One region of the Pseudomonas sp. GW821-FHT03A09 genome, then DNA from elsewhere that is predicted to be linked to it. Evidence: predicted binding sites of a transcription regulator. Region 1 holds the regulator's gene; each other region holds the start of a gene.

Region 1 (5,777 bases):
CCGCCGTCCGGAATACATCAATGCCTTCTATAGCGTCATCAACTGGCCGGAAGTCGCTGCTCGCTATCAGGCTGCCTTGGCCTGACACTCACTCCCTATAACAAGATCTAAGGCCGACTATGGGCACTGAAATACTGGCGATCAGCAGCGGGCGAATGTTTCGCTATGCGTTTGGCTCTCTGCTGCTATTGGCAGGTACGGCACTACTGGTGGCCCACGGGCTGGTCTGGCTGGACCTGGAGCCGCGCATCCTACGAGCCCTGCAGGGCGGGGCGATCTGTGCCCTCGGCACAGCGCTGGGCGCGGTGCCGGTGCTGGTGATTCGGCGGATGCCGGTGGCGCTGAGTGATTCCCTACTGGGGTTTGGTGCAGGAGTGATGCTGGCGGCGACCGCATTTTCGTTGATCGTGCCTGGTATTTCTGCTGCTCAAAGCTTGGGGCTTTCGCCTTGGGGGGCGAGTGGGCTGATCAGCTTCGGTATCATGTTGGGTGCTTTCGGGCTGTATCTGGTTGATCGCAAGGTCTCGGGCGCCAGCCCGGAAACGCTGGTGGGTACACCGGAAAAACCGGTAATCCCGCCGCGCATCTGGCTGTTTGTATTTGCCATCATTGCCCACAATATTCCGGAAGGCATGGCGGTGGGCGTCTCCGCAGGCGGCGGCATGCCGGATGCCGACAGCCTGGCCATGGGCATAGCTCTGCAGGACGTGCCTGAAGGGCTGGTGATTGCACTCGTACTGGCGGGAGCAGGAATGTCGCGGGTCAGGGCGTTCTTGATCGGAGCTGCGTCAGGCTTGGTGGAGCCGGTATTTGCGGTGCTCTGTGCCTGGTTGGTGAGTCTTGCTGAAGTGTTACTGCCTTTAGGGTTGGCGCTGGCCGCCGGGGCAATGTTGCTGGTGGTGACGCATGAAGTGATCCCCGAGTCGCGGCGCAATGGCCACGAAAAGCTTGCCAGCCTGGGGCTGTGCATCGGTTTTTGCCTGATGATGGTCATGGATACTGCGTTGGGGTGAAACCGTTGCAGCTTCACGCCGTTCTTGAAGGGTGGGTTTACTCACCCTCATCAAAGAAGTTGTTGATCAGTTTCACCAAGGCATCCATCGCTTCCTGCTCCTGCTCGCCTTCAGTCTTCAAGTGAATCTTGGTGCCCTTGCCGGCAGCCAGCATCATCATGGCCATGATGCTTTTACCATCGACCATGGACTCGGGGGTGCGCCCGGCGCGAATCTGGCAGGGGAACTGCCCGGCAACGCCGACGAACTTGGCGGAGGCCCGGGCATGCAAGCCCAGCTTGTTGATGATTTCAATTTCCAGAGCGGGCATCGCGGGGGTGTTCCTTTCAGCTAAGGTCGCGGTGGCGGACCTGGACGTTCTTGAGGGTTTGTTGCAAAACCTGGCCCAGGCGTTCGGTTAGATAGACGGAACGGTGGTGGCCTCCGGTGCAACCAATGGCAATCGTGACATAGGCCCGATTGCTTGCGGCGAAGCGCGGCAACCATTTGAGCAGGTAGCTGGAAATGTCCTGGAACATCTCTTCCACATCCGGCTGTGCGGCAAGGTATTCGGCCACAGGCTGATCCAGCCCGGACTGATCACGCAGCTCTGGTTTCCAGTATGGGTTGGGCAGGCAGCGCACATCAAACACCAGATCCGCATCTACCGGCATCCCACGCTTGAAGCCAAAGGACTCCACAAGAAATGCCGTACCTGGTTCCGGCTGATTCAGCAGGCGTAGCTTGATGGCGTCGCGCAGTTGGTACAGGTTAAGGTCGGTGGTATTGATCTTGAGGTCGGCCAGGTCGATGATCGGCCCCAGCAACGAGGTCTCGTCCTCAATGGCTTCGGCCAAGGAGCGATGGGCGCTGCTCAGAGGGTGGCGTCGACGGGTTTCGGAGAAACGCTTGAGCAGCGTTTCTTCGTCGGCATCCAGGTACAACACATCGCAATGAATATGCTTGGCCCGCACTTCCTCCAGCAATTCCGGGAACCGCGAGAGATGGCTTGGCAGGTTACGCGCATCAATCGATACGGCCACCAACGGCTGCGCCAGTTCGGTGTGGATCAATGCACGTTCCGCTAATTCAGGCAGCAGGCCGGCGGGCAGGTTGTCGATGCAATAGAAACCGTTGTCCTCAAGTACGTTGAGGGCAGTGCTTTTACCTGAGCCGGAACGGCCGCTGACGATGATCAAACGCATGATTACTGCCCGTTTTGTTCATCCAGGACAACCTGATAGAGCGCCTCATTGCTGTTGGCACTGCGCAGTTTGTCGCGTACTTCCTTGCGGTCGAGCATGCTGGCGATCTGCCGAAGCAGTTCCAGGTGCGCATCGGTGGCGGCTTGCGGGACCAGCAGAACGAACAGCAGGTCGACCGGAGCGCCGTCGATGGCGTCGAAATCGATGGGAGCTTCCAGGTGCAGCAGGGCGCTGACGGGTGTTTCGCAGCCCTTGAGTCGGCAGTGAGGAATGGCGATGCCGTTGCCAAAACCGGTGGAGCCAAGTTTTTCACGGGCAATCAGCGCGTCGAAGACATCTTGCATCTCCAGATCTGGCACTTCGCGTGCGATCAGGTTGGCAATTTGTTCGAGGGCTTTCTTCTTGCTGCCACCCGGCACGTTCACGAGGGAACGGCCGGGGGTCAGGATGGTTTCAAGTCGGATCATGGGGGGAGAGTTAACGACCTGTACCTTGCATCAGGTGCAGATTCTTTTCCTTATGCTTTATGAGTTGGCGGTCCAGCTTGTCGTAGAGCGAGTCGATCGCCGCGTACATGTCTTCATGTTCCGCATTGGCAACGAGCTTGGCATTCGGTACGTGCAGGGTGGCCTCGATTTTCTGCTTGAGCTTATCGACCTCCATGATGACCTGCACGTTGGTGATCTTGTCAAAATGCCCCGCAAGCTTGTTCAGCTTGCTTTCGGTGTATTCACGCAGGGGCTTGGTGACTTCCAGCTGGTGTCCACTGATGTTGACTTGCATACAGCTTCTCCTTCGTTGCCAGTGCATAAAGCGGCAGGCAAAGGTGCCTGCCACTGGAACGCTTTGGCCCGCCCGTCACATCAAACGCTTACGCTCGCTGGAAGGCGCGATCCCGAGGGACTCGCGGTACTTGGCGACGGTTCGACGGGCGACCTGAATGCCTTGTGCCTCCAGTAAACCAGCGATCTTACTGTCACTCAATGGCTTTTTCTGATTTTCCGCGGCAACCAGTTTTTTGATGATCGCGCGGATTGCCGTGGACGAGCATTCGCCGCCTTCGGAGGTACTGACGTGGCTGGAGAAAAAGTATTTCAACTCATAAATACCTCGTGGGGTATGCATGAATTTTTGCGTGGTCACCCGGGAGATCGTCGATTCGTGCATACCCACCGCTTCGGCGATATCGTGCAGAACAAGCGGTTTCATCGCCTCGTCGCCATACTCCAGGAAGCCGCGCTGGTGCTCGACGATCTGGGTGGCCACTTTCATCAGGGTTTCGTTGCGGCTTTGCAGGCTCTTGATGAACCAGCGCGCTTCCTGCAACTGGTTACGCATAAAGGTGTTGTCGGCGCTGGTGTCGGCGCGGCGTACAAAACCGGCATATTGCGGGTTGACGCGCAGGCGTGGCACCGACTCTTGGTTCAACTCGACGAGCCAGCGTTCGTTGTCTTTGCGGACGATCACATCGGGAACGACATACTCGGCTTCGCTGGACTCGATCTGTGAGCCGGGGCGCGGGTTGAGGCTCTGCACCAGTTCGATCACATGGCGCAGGTCATCTTCCTTGAGTTTCATGCGGCGCATCAGCTGGCTGTAGTCGCGGCTGCCGAGCAGGTCGATGTAGTCGGTAACCAGGCGCTGGGCCTCGGCGAGCCAGGGGGTCTTGGCAGGCAACTGGCGCAGTTGCAGCAGCAGGCATTCGCCGAGGGTGCGGGCGCCGATGCCGGCGGGCTCGAACTGCTGAATACGGTGCAGAACGGCCTCGATTTCATCCAGCTCGATATCCAGCTCGGGGTCGAACGCTTCGAGGATTTCCTCAAGGGTTTCGTCCAGGTAGCCCTGGTTGTTGATGCAATCGATCAGCGTGACGGCGATCAGGCGATCGGTGTCGGACATCGGCGCCAGGTTCAACTGCCACAATAAATGGCTTTGCAGGCTCTCGCCGGCGGACGTACGGGTGGTGAAGTCCCACTCGTCATCGTCATTGCTGGGCAGGCTGCTGGCGCTGGTCTGGTAGACGTCTTCCCAGGCGGTGTCCACGGGAAGTTCGTTGGGAATGCGTTCGTTCCATTCGCCGTCCTCAAGGTTGTCCACCGTAGGGGCGGTTTCCTGATAGGAAGGTTCCTGCACGTCGGAATTGGGTTTTTGCTCGATGTTGTCGGCCAGCGGGTCTGCATTATCGAAGTCGTCGCCTTCTTCCTGGCGTTCGAGCATCGGGTTCGACTCCAGGGCCTCCTGGATTTCCTGTTGCAGGTCCAGGGTCGACAATTGGAGCAGGCGGATGGCCTGTTGCAGCTGCGGTGTCATCGTCAGCTGCTGGCCCATTCTCAGGACTAGCGATGGTTTCATGGCAGGGGCTTAACACCTTATTCGCCGGCGCATTGCGCCATCCACGACAGAGCGCGTGAGCGCCAAACATAAGCAAATTATATGCCTGAAATCGGGGGCTTTGCCTAGAGCGCGGTAACAATAAAAAAACTGAGGTTTTTATTGACTCCCGCGCGCTTTGGCGAACAGCCGTGACATCACCGTGCTTACAGGCGGAACTCGTGGCCCAGGTACACTTCCTTGACCAGTTCGTTGGCCAGGATGGTCTCGGCGTCGCCTTCGGCGATCAGTTGGCCATCGTTGACGATATAGGCGGTTTCACAGATATCGAGGGTCTCGCGAACGTTGTGATCGGTGATCAGCACGCCGATGCCCTTGGCCTTGAGGTGATGGATGATCTGCTTGATGTCGCCAACCGAGATCGGGTCGACGCCAGCAAAGGGTTCATCCAGCAGGATGAACTTCGGCGCGGTGGCCAGGGCGCGGGCGATTTCCACCCGGCGACGCTCACCACCGGACAAGCTCATGCCGAGGTTGTCGCGAATGTGGTTGATATGGAACTCTTGCAGCAGGCTTTCCAGCTCCTTGCGGCGGCCATCACGGTCGAGTTCCTTGCGGGTCTCGAGGATCGCCATGATGTTGTCGGCCACCGACAATTTGCGGAAGATCGATGCTTCTTGGGGAAGATAGCCGATACCGGCCCGCGCACGACCGTGCATAGGCTGGTGGCTGACGTCGAGGTCGTCGATCAATACACGACCCTGATCCGCCTGGACCAGGCCGACGATCATATAGAAGCAGGTGGTCTTGCCGGCACCGTTGGGGCCGAGCAAACCGACGATCTGGCCGCTGTCGATCGACAGGCTGACGTCGCGCACGACCTGACGGCTTTTATAGGCCTTGGCCAGATGCTGGGCTTTCAGGGTCGCCATTACTCGGCCTTCTTCTTCGGCTGGATAACCATGTCGACACGCGGGCGAGGTGCGGTGACCTTGTTGCCATTGGCGCGACCGGCGTTAGCGATCTGCTTCACGGTGTCATAGGTGATTTTTTCACCTTCCGTGGAGTTGCCATCGGGGCTGAGCACCTTGGCCTGGTCGATCAGGATGATACGATTCTGCTGGGCGTGATACTGGATGGTCTTGCCATAGCCCTTCATCGGGGCGGTATCGGCAGGCGCCTGCTTCTGCTCGAAATACGCCAGATTGCCTACCGATGTCACGACATCAATATCACCAGCTGGGGTGCG
Region 2 (5,777 bases), on a different contig from region 1:
CGATGGGGCCACAGGTTGAAGTTCTGGAACACCATGCCCAGGGTCGAACGAATACGCACCAGCTGTTTGGCATCGGCCACCAACGGTGCGCCGGGGATGCCGTAATTCAGCTTGATGCTTTCGCCGTCGACATGAATGCTGCCCTGGTCGGGCACTTCAAGCATGTTGATGCACCGCAACAAAGTGCTTTTGCCCGAGCCGCTGGCGCCGATCAACGAAATCACGTCACCTTCGCGGGCGGTGAGGGAAATGCCCTTGAGTACCTCGATGTTGCCGAAGCGCTTATGCAGGTCGATGACTTCGATCATCTTCCGGGCTTCTGCTGCGGGTGCGACCTCGACCGGCGCCGCCGCAACGACACGTGGCTCACCGGCCAACTGAGCGACAAACCCCGCGATGCGCCGACACGCTTCGCCCAGACGCTCTTCGCCGAGGGTGAATGACAAGCGCACAAACCCTTGGGCGGGTTCGCCGAAAGCCGCCGCATCAAGCACCGACACGCCGGCTTCACGAAACAAGCGCCAGGCGAAATCCAGGGAGTCGAGGCCGGTGCCACGTACATCCACCAGCACAAACATGCCGGCTTGTGGCGCCTGCACCTTGATGCCCGGGCAGGCACTCAGCCCGGCCACCACCAAGTCCCGCCGCCGCCGATAGATCTCGCGCATGCCTTGGGTCACATCATCATGGGCCAGCACTGCCGCCGTGGCGGCCTCCATCACAAACCCAGGCAAACCGTAGAGCATGCTCAGCACGAGGGTTTCCGCGTGGACCACCATCTGCGGCGCAGCGATGATCCAGCCGATGCGCCAGCCGGTCATGGCGTGGGATTTCGACAGGCTACCGATCACGATGCAACGCTCAGCCATGCCCGGCAGCGCGGCCAGGCTGTGGTACTCGCCATCGAACACCAGGCTTTCATAGACCTCATCGACCACCACCCACAAATCATGGGCGATGGCCAGGTCGGCGATGGCTTGCAGTTCCTGGGGGTTCAGCACCACGCCGGTGGGGTTGTTCGGGTTGGAGAAAAAGATCGCACGGGTACGCGGGGTGATCGCGGCGGCGAGTGCCTGGGCATCCAGGCGGAATCCGGACTCCGGCGCGCACGGCACGCGCACCAAGGTCGCGCCGCTGGCCTTGAGCGTGGCTTCGTAGGTGACGTACATCGGATCGAGCACCAGCACTTCATCGCCAGCCTGCAGCAGGCACAGGGAACTGATGAACAAGGCGTTTTGCGCGCCGGGCACGATGATGACGTTTTCGGCGCTCAGGTTGCGTGCCAGGCTGCTGCTGTAACGCGCCGCCACCGCCTCGCGCAGACGCTGGCGGCCGGGGATTTCGGTGTAGTGCGTATCACCGTCACGCAGGGCGCCGACGGCGGCATCGGTGATGAACGATGGCGTGGCGAAATCGGGGTCGCCGACGCTAAGAATGATGATGTCCTCGCCCTGGCTGGCGGCGTGGAACGCGGCGTGATGGATGTCCCAGGCAGCGACGCCCTGCCCTGAAATTCGCTCAACGAAGGGGGAAAACCGCATGCCGTAGCCTCTCGTTCAAAAAGAAAAAGCGCTGACCCGTTCATGTGCAAACGGGTGGATGCGGTCAACATAGTTCAAACTGAACAGTCGTTCAATGGGTAAGTTTGCCGGGGTGTCGTTTATCGGCCAAAGAGGTCGTTAAGGGCTTGGCAACCGGCTCGACAAACCGCAACTCATCCGGGTCTTTGAGCGGCACCTGCGCGTCATCCATCAATGAGCCCGGATCTTCGTTTCCCGGGTCATTGAGCTCCTCGTCGGCCTCTTCTTCAGACATGACCACTTCCTCTTTCAAGCGCCAGGATTGTCCACCTGAACATTAAGAATAGCAGCGCCTTGCGATTCCCCCTGTGGGATGCCCCGTACTCGCGCACCAATTCGGAGCATATATGCCTTGTAGTGAGCGGGCTTGCCCCGCGCTGGGCTGCGTAGCTGCCCCAAAAAAAACGGGAACGCTGCGCACGCCAGCGCGGGGCAAGCCCGCTCACTACAAACCAGGGTATTCGGCACACGCATTGCTTTATGTCTCTGGGCGTCCCTCTGCACTGACAAGGAACTGGAATGGCTCGATCTTTCTTTGATGAAATGAATGACGCTAACGGCGTGTGCCGTGCGCACTATCAGGATTTCTCCCGTTGGCTGGCCAATACGCCCCCGGAATTGCTGGCCCAAAGGCGCCGCGAAGCCGACCTGTTGTTCCATCGCGCCGGGATCACCTTCACCCTCTATGGCGACGAGCAGGATACCGAGCGCCTGATCCCCTTCGACATCATCCCCCGCAGCATCCCCGCCAGTGAATGGAGCGTGATCGAACGCGGCTGCATCCAGCGGGTCAACGCACTGAACCTGTTCCTGGCCGATATCTACCACGACCAGCGCATCATCAAGGCCGGAATCATTCCAGCGGACCAGGTGCTGGGCAACGAGGGTTACCAGCAGGCCATGGTCGGCCTGGATCTGCACCGGGGCATTTACTCCCATATCTCCGGTGTGGACCTGGTGCGCGACGGCGATGGCACCTACTACGTGCTGGAAGACAATCTGCGTACTCCCAGCGGCGTGAGCTACATGCTCGAAGACCGCAAGATGATGATGCGCCTGTTCCCGGAAGTGTTCGCCAAGCAGCGCATCGCGCCGGTGGACCACTACCCGAACCTGCTGCTCAAGACTTTGAAAAGCTCCAGTCGCCTGGACAACCCCAATGTCGTGGTGCTGACCCCAGGGCGCTTCAACAGTGCCTTCTTCGAACACGCATTCCTGGCCCGGGAAATGGGCGTGGAACTGGTGGAAGGCGCTGACCTGTTCGTGCACGACCTCAAGGTGTTCATGCGCACCACCGACGGGCCCAAGGCCGTGGACGTGATCTACCGGCGCATCGACGACGCATTCCTCGATCCCCAGGCGTTCAACCCGGAGTCAATGCTCGGCGTCCCCGGCCTGGTCGCGGCGTACTGTGCCGGCAATGTGGTGTTGGCCAATGCGATTGGCACCGGGGTGGCCGATGACAAGTCGATCTACCCCTATGTGCCGGAAATGATCCGCTTCTACCTGGATGAAGAACCGATCCTGCAAAACGTACCGACCTTCCAATGCCGCAAGCCGGATGAGCTGTCCCACGTGTTGGCCAACCTGTCCGAACTGGTCGTCAAGGAAACCCAGGGCTCCGGTGGCTACGGCATGCTGGTGGGCCCGGCGTCCACGGCGGCCGAGATTGAGGACTTCCGTCAACGTATCCAGGCGCGTCCCCATGCGTACATCGCCCAACCGACCTTGAGCCTGTCCACCTGCCCCACCTTTGTCGAAAACGGCATCGCGCCACGGCATATCGACCTGCGGCCCTTTGTACTCTCCGGCAAGGAAACCCGCCTGGTGCCGGGTGGCTTGACCCGTGTGGCATTGAAGGAAGGCTCGTTGATCGTCAACTCGTCGCAAGGCGGCGGAACCAAGGACACCTGGGTGGTAGAGGGCTGAGTATGTTGAGTAGAACCGCCGCAGATCTGTACTGGATGTCTCGTTACCTGGAGCGCGCCGAGAACCTGGCACGCATGCTGGAAGTCAGTTATTCGCTGTCGCTGATGCCCCAGGCCGGGCGCAGCGATGGCCTGGACGAACTGGCGATGTCGTTGCTCAGCAGCGGCACCCTGGACAGCTACCTCGAACGTCACCAGCAGTTGGACGCCGAGCGCATGCTGCACTTCTTCGCCCTTGACGCAGAAAACCCCGCCAGCATCTACAACTGCCTGCGCGCCGCCCGGGGTAATGCCCATGCGGTACGCGGACGCATCACCGCCGACATGTGGGAAAACCTCAACGCCACCTGGCTGGAAATGCGCAGCATCGCCACAGGAGGCTTGGCGCGCCACGGCATCAGCCACTTCTGTGACTGGGTCAAGCAACGCTCGCACCTGTTCCGAGGCGCCACCTCGGGCACCATCATGCGCAATGACGCCTATCGATTTATCCGCCTGGGCACCTTTGTCGAGCGCGCGGACAACACCCTGCGCCTGCTGGATGCGCGCTACGAGATGTTTGGTGAAGAGTCCGAAGAAGTCAGCGACCTGTCGGCACGCGGGTATTACCAGTGGAGCGCCTTGCTCCGTGCGCTGTCGTCGTTCGAGGCGTACACCGAGCTATACCCGAATGCGCTGAATGCCCGCTCGGTGTCGGAGCTGTTGCTCCTGCGCAGTGATGTACCACGCTCATTGCATGCCTGCATCGAGGAACTGAGCCATATCCTGGCGGACCTGCCCGGCAGTTATGGGCGCGCCGCGCAACGCCTGGCGGCGGAATTCGAGGCGCGGCTGCGTTACACCGGGATCGATGAAATCCTCGAAGACGGCCTGCATAGCCGCCTCACCGACTTTATCGACACGGTGCGCGAACTGGCTCGAGCCATTCACAGCTCCTACTTGGAAGTGGTGTGAGTGCAGTACGGTCACTTAACTGTCAATTCGGGTGATTGACCCTTCTTTGATGCGGCTCTTATGTTGGGCAGGTGCAACGCCTTACCAACATAAGAAAAGGTACAGAGCATATCCGAACTGACCCTCACCCTCACCGCTGCCCACACCCTGCAACGCTGGCATGCCATGCTGGCCGCCCGCGACCTCAAGGCGTTGCCCGAGCTGCTGGCCCCCGACGCGGTGTTTCGCTCGCCCATGGCCCACACGCCCTACCCTGGCGCGCCTGTGGTGCCGATGATCCTCAACACCGTGATCAACGTGTTCGAAGACTTCATCTACCACCGTGAATTGGCCACCGGCGACGGCCTGAGCGTGGTGCTGGAGTTCAGCGCACGGGTGGGCGACAAGCAGCTCAAGGGCATCGACCTGATTCGCTTCAACGAGCAAGGGCAGATCATCGAGTTTGAAGTGATGATCCGCCCCTTGAGCGGCCTGCAGGCCCTGGGTGACGAGATGGGCCGACGCCTGGCGCCTTACCTGGCCAAGGCCAAAGGCTGACTACTGGTTCTTCACCAGCACCGGCTCGGCGCGGTATTGATCCGGGAACAGCTTTTTGAGCTGCGCCACCTTGGGCAGGTCATTGATCACGATGTACGGGTAAGACGGGTTCTCGGTGAGGAAGTCCTGGTGATAGGCCTCCGCCGGATAGAACGTCTTGCCCGTCTCCACTTGGGTCACTATCGGCTTGTCGAAGGCCTTTGCGGCGTCCAGTTGCGCGATATAAGCCTGGGCGACTTTTTGCTGCTCGGGATTCTGCGCAAAGATCTCCGAACGGTACTGAGTGCCACTGTCTGGGCCTTGGCGGTTCAGTTCGGTGGGGTTGTGGGCCACCGAAAAGTAGATCTGCAAGAGTTTGCCGTAGCTGACGGTACTCGGGTCGTAGGTCACCGACACCGCTTCGGCGTGGCCCGTATTGCCCTCGCTGACCGACTCGTACTGGGCCGTGTTCGCAGCACCGCCATCGTAGCCGGACACCGCATTTTTCACGCCTTGCACATGCTGGAACACACCCTGCACGCCCCAGAAGCAACCACCGGCGAACACCGCTGTTTGCAGGTTGCCCGGTTCGGCAGGCAGGTCCAAGGCAGGCGGCGCAATCACCACGGCGTCTTCAGTGCCGCCAAAGGGAAAGGCCGAGCTTTGGCCTACAAATGCAACAAAAGCGAAAACCGGTAAATATCTGAGCAGCTTCATCACTCTCACTCCAATGCAACTGAATAAACGGCGTCAAAATGTGGGAGCGGGCTTGCTCGCGAAAACGGTGTGTCAGGCACTG
Region 3 (5,777 bases), on a different contig from region 1:
CGAATCAGAAGTGTCCCTGGATGGGAAGAAGTTAACGATCGCGATCAAGGGCCGGTTCGATTTCGGCAGCCACCAGACGTTCCGGGATGCCTACGAGCGTTTCTACAAGGTGCCTGAGCTGTATGTCGTCGACTTGAAAGAAACTACCTATATGGACAGTTCGGCCTTGGGGATGCTGTTGCTGCTCAGGGATCATGCCGGTGGCGATGACTCGGAAGTCCAGGTGATCAACAGCAATTCCGATGTGCGCAAGATCCTCGCCATCTCCAATTTCGACAAACTGTTCGATATCAGTTGAACGTCCTGGCCCCCGTCCTTGAGCCGCTGACGGTCCTCATCGCCGAAGACAGCGCCGCCGACCTGCTGTTGTTGTCGACCATCGTGCGGCGCCAGGGGCATCAAGTATTGACGGCTACCAACGGTGCGCAAGCCGTCGAAGTCTTCGCCCATGAGCGCCCGCAACTGGTGCTGATGGATGCGCTGATGCCGGTAATGGATGGCCTGGAGGCGGCCCGACAGATCAAGCGGTTGGCAGGTGAAGCGCTGGTGCCGATTATCTTCCTCACTTCGTTGCGCGAGAGTGAGGCGTTGGCCCAATGCCTGGATGCCGGTGGCGACGATTTCTTGCCCAAGCCCTACAACCCCTTGATCCTGGCGGCGAAGATCAACGCCATGGACCGCTTGCGCCGCCTGCAAGCCACGGTGTTGCAGCAGCGCGACCAGATCGCCAGGCACCATGACTACCTGTTGCACGAACAGCGGGCGGCCAAGGCGGTGTTCGACAAGGTCGCCCACTCCGGCTGTATCAACGCTGCCCCGAATATTCGTTACCTGCAATCACCCTATGCGCTGTTCAACGGTGACCTGTTGCTGGCGGCGTACACACCGTCAGGTGACATGCACGTGCTGCTCGGCGATTTCACCGGGCATGGCCTGCCTGCCGCCATCGGCGCCATGCCCCTGGCGGAAGTGTTCTATGGCATGACCGCCAAGGGGTATGGCCTGGCGCAGACCCTGCGGGAGATGAATGCCAAGCTCAAGCGCATCCTGCCGGTGGACATGTTTTGCTGCGCCACCCTGTTATGCCTGAGCGCCCAGCGGCGTGCAGTGGAGGTGTGGAATGGCGGCATGCCGGAGGGCTATGTGCATGAGGTGGCTACGGGCAAGCGTACGCCGTTGATGTCACGGCATCTGCCGTTGGGTGTGCTGTCGGCGGAAGCGTTTGATGACAGCACTGAAGTCTGGCCCATGGCCCTGGGGGACCGGGTGTTTTTGCTTTCCGATGGCGTGCTGGATACTGCTGACGCCAATGATCAATTGTTTGGTGCCGAACGCTTGCAGCAGGTATTCGCCGCCAACCGTGAGCCCGACCGCCTGTTCGAAGACATCGAGCAGGCCCTGGCGGCCTTTCGTGGTGAAGCGCGGGATGACGTCAGCATGGTGGAAATCACCTTGCAGTCCGGTCAGCCGTTGCGTGCGGCCGAGCCCATGTACGCTGACAGCGGTCAGTCGTGCCCGCTGGACTGGTCGGTGAGTTTCGAATTCCGTGCCCAGCCCCTCAAGTGCTACAACCCGTTGCCCTATCTGCTGCAGTTGTTGCTGGAGATCCAGGGGCTGCGCGAGCAGAGCGGGGCGCTCTACAGCGTAATGGCTGAGCTGTACTCCAACGCATTGGAACACGGCGTACTGGGCCTGGACTCGCGACTCAAGCGCAATGCCCAGGGGTTTGCCGACTACTACCGTCAGCGCAATGAGCGTCTGGCACAACTGGACAATGGTTACGTGCGGGTGCACATGCAGGTGGTGCCGACCGCGATGGGTGGCCGAATGACGTTGCGCATCGAAGACAGCGGCCCGGGCTTCGACGTGGAGCAAGTGCTGGCGCGGCCCCTGGATGCCGACCGTCTGTCTGGTCGCGGCTTGAGCCTGGTGCGCCAACTGAGCAGCGATGTACGCTGGTCGGACGGTGGGCGCAGCGTCTGCGTGGAGTTTTGCTGGAAGGCTCTGGCATAATCCGCCGATTCTTGATCAAGGAGCGAGCAAGTGGCTGAGATTCATCTGGACCCCGAAGTGTTGTCGGGTTTGCAGGACGTCATGGAGGGCGAGTACCCCAAGTTGCTCGACACCTTTCTCGACGATTCCCAGAAACGCGTCGAGGCGCTGCGCAAGGCGCGGGATGATGCCAAGGCACTGGGGCGAATTGCCCATAGCTTCAAGGGCAGCAGCGGCAACCTTGGGGCGGTGCGGTTGGCGCAATTGTGTCAGCGGTTGGAGGTCGAATCCATTGGTTCCACGGCGGATTTGGGCGCGCTGGTGGATCAGATTGACCATGAGTTTGCGTTGGTCCGTCCGTTGTATGAGTCGGAGAGGCAGCGGTTTCAGCTTTGATTGAGTACATATCCGTTGCTTAGGTAACGGCTGCTTCCGGCCAGCGTGTTTGATGGGGCGCCTCAGATCAAAAGTGAAAGCGCGGCGGCCTTGGAGCCGACCGGTTTCCTGGCTGTCGACCGCGGTCAAATGTGGGAGCTGGCTTGCCTGCGATGGCATCAGCTGGGTGTACTTGATTCACCGAGGTGTCTGCATCGCAGGCAAGCCAGCTCCCACAGAAGAGCAGATCTGATTCTGCTCTGGCTCTGGCTCTGGCTCTGGCTTTGTTTTTGATCTTGATTTTGATCTTAGGCGCCCCATTAAACACGCTGGCCGGAATTCGATATTGATTTGGGGGGTAAACCGGCAGGGATGCCGGTTTAGCCGCCCCGCGCCATGGATGGCGCGTGGCGGCGGCCCCCTAAATCAATGTCGGATTCCGGGCACACCGAGCGTTGGGGTAAGAGCGCTTTGGTTACTTTCGCGCTTTTCGAAAGTGACCCGCCGTAAGGGCGAAACCGCCGGCCGCCGTTACCTAAATAACGGATATATACACAATAAAACCAATCCCAACCAAGAGCTGGCCCAACTCTTGCTCTATCTCCCCATACTGCATCCCCGACCCCTGTGCAGTGGAGACCTTTACCTATGCCAGTCGCCCCCAATTCGCTCCTTCAGGCTGCCCCCGCAGCCAAGCCTCAAGCGCCCGCCGCTACACCTCCGGCAGCGGCTGCGGCCCCACAGGACAAGGGCCCTGGCTTTGCTCAAGTGTTCGCCAGCCAAGGCTCGAAGCCGACGGTGAAGGTCGACGACACCCCAATCAAATCCAGCCGTGACAAGCCTTCGGACACCAGTGCCAAGTCGGCGGGCAGCAACGATACGCCTGCCGCCAGCAAGCCAGCGGTTGCCGATAGCGGCAATCCCTTGCCTGGCAACCCGCCGGCCAAGTCTGATGACAGTGCCAGCAACGATGACAGTAAACCCACGGACCCGTCCCAAGTGCAGCAGCCTGCGGTCGACCCTGTCGTTGACCCGGCGGTGATTGCTGCGGTCACGCCGGTTGTCGTGCCGGTTCCTGTGGAAGCGCCAGCACCCGCTGCCGTGTCCAAGGATGACAAGGCCCAGCCGGTCGTTGCCGCGCCGGTCGCGACGACCGACGACGCCAAGCAGCCGGCCTTCGACCCAGCGGCCGACCCGCTGGATTCGATGCCGACCGTACGTTTGGCGATGGAGCAGGGCGGGCATGTATCGGCCAGCAGCCAGGCGCCGCAAAAAACCACCTCGGCGCCGACCCAGGATCAGCCGACCGCCGCGCAGAGCTTCGCCGCCGGCCTGGCCAATATGGTTGATCAGCAGTCCACCAAAGACAGTACCGACGGTGGCGACAAGGCCTTCAGTGGGCTGATCGACAGCGGTCTCAAGGATTTGAAAGACGCCAGCAGCGATACCCGCGTCGACGATTTCGCCAGCCGCCTGGCCGCGCTGACCCAGGCCGCCACGCCGAAAACCGCGAATGCCTTGCCGCCGGTTGCCAATGCGCCGTTGGCCATGCACCAGAGCGGCTGGACCGAAGAAGTGGTCAACCGTGTGATGTACCTCTCCAGTGCCAATCTCAAGTCGGCTGAGATCCAGTTGCAGCCGGCCGAGTTGGGGCGCCTGGATATCAAGGTCAACATGACGGCGGACCAGCAGGCCCAGGTCAACTTCATGAGTGGCCATGCCGTGGTACGTGAAGCCCTGGAAAGCCAATCCGGCCGCTTGCGGGAGATGTTTGCCCAGCAGGGCATGGGGCAGGTGGATGTGAACGTGTCCGACCAGTCCCGTGGTCAGGAGCAGCAACAGCAGCAGAACCAGGCGCGTGGTGTGAGTGGCGGTAATGGGCGTAGTGACAGTAGCGACAAAGGCAGTCATGTCGACGTGGCTGAAGCGGTGGCACCGGTGACTTCTACTGTGATCGGCTCCAGCGCCGTTGATTACTACGCCTGATCCCTGTTTAAACGCGGTTCATGTGGGAGCTGGCTTGCCTGCGATAGCGGTGTATCAGTGGCAGAGATGCCAGCTGACCCGCCGCTATCGCAGGCAAGCCAGCTCCCACATTTGATTTGTGGTGCAGCTCTTCCAGACAACTCTGGCATAACACTTGCTCTTGCCTTTCCGTAGATCTATGAATCCCCGAATAGTGACGGATTATTGGCATGGCGAAGAGCGACGACGCAGCAACACCACCCGCAGGCAAAGGCAAGCTCAAGCTGATCCTGTTGATTGTGCTGGGCCTGGTCCTGGCTATCGGCGCGTCGGTGGGTGGCACTTGGTACATCATGCACAGCAGTGCCAGCAAACCGGCCCCCGCCGCCGAGACCGCCACTAACGTCAAGCAACCGGCAATCTTCGAGCCGATGCTTCCGGCTTTTGTCGCCAACTTCAATCAGAACGGTCGTCAACGCTACCTGCAGGTGAGTATCACCTTGCTGGCGCGTAACCAGGCGGATCTGGATGCCCTCAAGGTGCACATGCCGGTGATCCGCAACAACCTGGTGATGCTGTTCTCCGGGCAGAGCTTCGACAGCCTGGCCACCCCGGTCGGCCAGGAAATGCTGCGCCAGAAGGTCACTGCCAGCGTGCAGGAAGTGGCCCAGAAAGAACTCGGCAAAGTCGTGGTCGAGCAGGCGCTCTTCACTAACTTCGTATTGCAGTAGGATCACGACATGGCCGTGCAAGACCTGCTGTCCCAGGATGAAATCGACGCGCTGTTGCATGGCGTCGACGATGGTCTGGTACAGACCGAAATGTCTGCCGAACCCGGCAGCGTCAAAAGTTACGACCTGACCAGCCAGGATCGCATCGTCCGTGGACGTATGCCGACCCTGGAAATGATCAACGAGCGTTTCGCCCGCTACACCCGTATCAGCATGTTCAACATGTTGCGCCGTTCGGCGGACGTGGCGGTGGGCGGTGTGCAGGTGATGAAGTTCGGCGAATACGTGCACTCGCTGTACGTGCCCACCAGCCTCAACCTGGTCAAGATCAAGCCGCTGCGCGGCACCGCACTGTTCATCCTCGACGCCAAGTTGGTGTTCAAGCTGGTGGACAACTTCTTCGGTGGCGATGGTCGTCACGCCAAGATCGAAGGTCGTGAGTTCACCCCGACCGAATTGCGTGTCGTACGCATGGTGCTTGAGCAAGCCTTCATCGACTTGAAGGAAGCCTGGCAGGCGATCATGGAAGTCAATTTCGAGTACATCAACTCGGAAGTGAACCCGGCCATGGCCAACATCGTCGGCCCGAGCGAAGCCATTGTGGTCTCCACCTTCCACATCGAACTCGATGGCGGTGGTGGCGACCTGCACGTGACCATGCCGTACTCGATGATCGAGCCGGTGCGCGAGATGCTCGACGCCGGGTTCCAGTCC

What was found. Region 1 encodes sigma-54, which starts transcription at its own class of promoters, with help from an activator protein. Its sites were predicted from a motif close to ANTGGCATNNANNTTGCTNT; they were not measured.
Region 2: a site for sigma-54 is predicted at 2,041-2,060, ahead of AC07V4_RS20275 (circularly permuted type 2 ATP-grasp protein). Genes of this name have one in related genera too.
Region 3: a site for sigma-54 is predicted at 2,947-2,966, ahead of AC07V4_RS08865 (flagellar hook-length control protein FliK). Genes of this name have one in related genera too.

Annotation. Positions count from the first base shown of each region.
Region 1 is NZ_JBWKUX010000006.1:166,205-171,981, reverse strand. It holds gene AC07V4_RS13410 (superoxide dismutase) at 1-85, shown strand, start outside; gene AC07V4_RS13405 (ZIP family metal transporter) at 120-1,013, shown strand; gene AC07V4_RS13400 (HPr family phosphocarrier protein) at 1,051-1,323, opposite strand; gene rapZ (RNase adapter RapZ) at 1,340-2,197, opposite strand; gene ptsN (PTS IIA-like nitrogen regulatory protein PtsN) at 2,200-2,664, opposite strand; gene hpf (ribosome hibernation-promoting factor, HPF/YfiA family) at 2,675-2,980, opposite strand; gene AC07V4_RS13380 (RNA polymerase factor sigma-54) at 3,056-4,549, opposite strand; gene lptB (LPS export ABC transporter ATP-binding protein) at 4,735-5,460, opposite strand; gene lptA (lipopolysaccharide transport periplasmic protein LptA) at 5,460-5,777, opposite strand, start outside.
Region 2 is NZ_JBWKUX010000011.1:126,680-132,456, reverse strand. It holds gene AC07V4_RS20285 (aminotransferase class I/II-fold pyridoxal phosphate-dependent enzyme) at 1-1,541, opposite strand, end outside; gene AC07V4_RS20280 (hypothetical protein) at 1,633-1,815, opposite strand; gene AC07V4_RS20275 (circularly permuted type 2 ATP-grasp protein) at 2,100-3,509, shown strand; gene AC07V4_RS20270 (alpha-E domain-containing protein) at 3,512-4,462, shown strand; gene AC07V4_RS20265 (nuclear transport factor 2 family protein) at 4,571-4,999, shown strand; gene msrA (peptide-methionine (S)-S-oxide reductase MsrA) at 5,000-5,695, opposite strand.
Region 3 is NZ_JBWKUX010000004.1:213,487-219,263, reverse strand. It holds gene AC07V4_RS08880 (STAS domain-containing protein) at 1-298, shown strand, start outside; gene AC07V4_RS08875 (ATP-binding SpoIIE family protein phosphatase) at 295-2,013, shown strand; gene AC07V4_RS08870 (Hpt domain-containing protein) at 2,044-2,388, shown strand; gene AC07V4_RS08865 (flagellar hook-length control protein FliK) at 3,016-4,353, shown strand; gene fliL (flagellar basal body-associated protein FliL) at 4,563-5,063, shown strand; gene fliM (flagellar motor switch protein FliM) at 5,073-5,777, shown strand, end outside.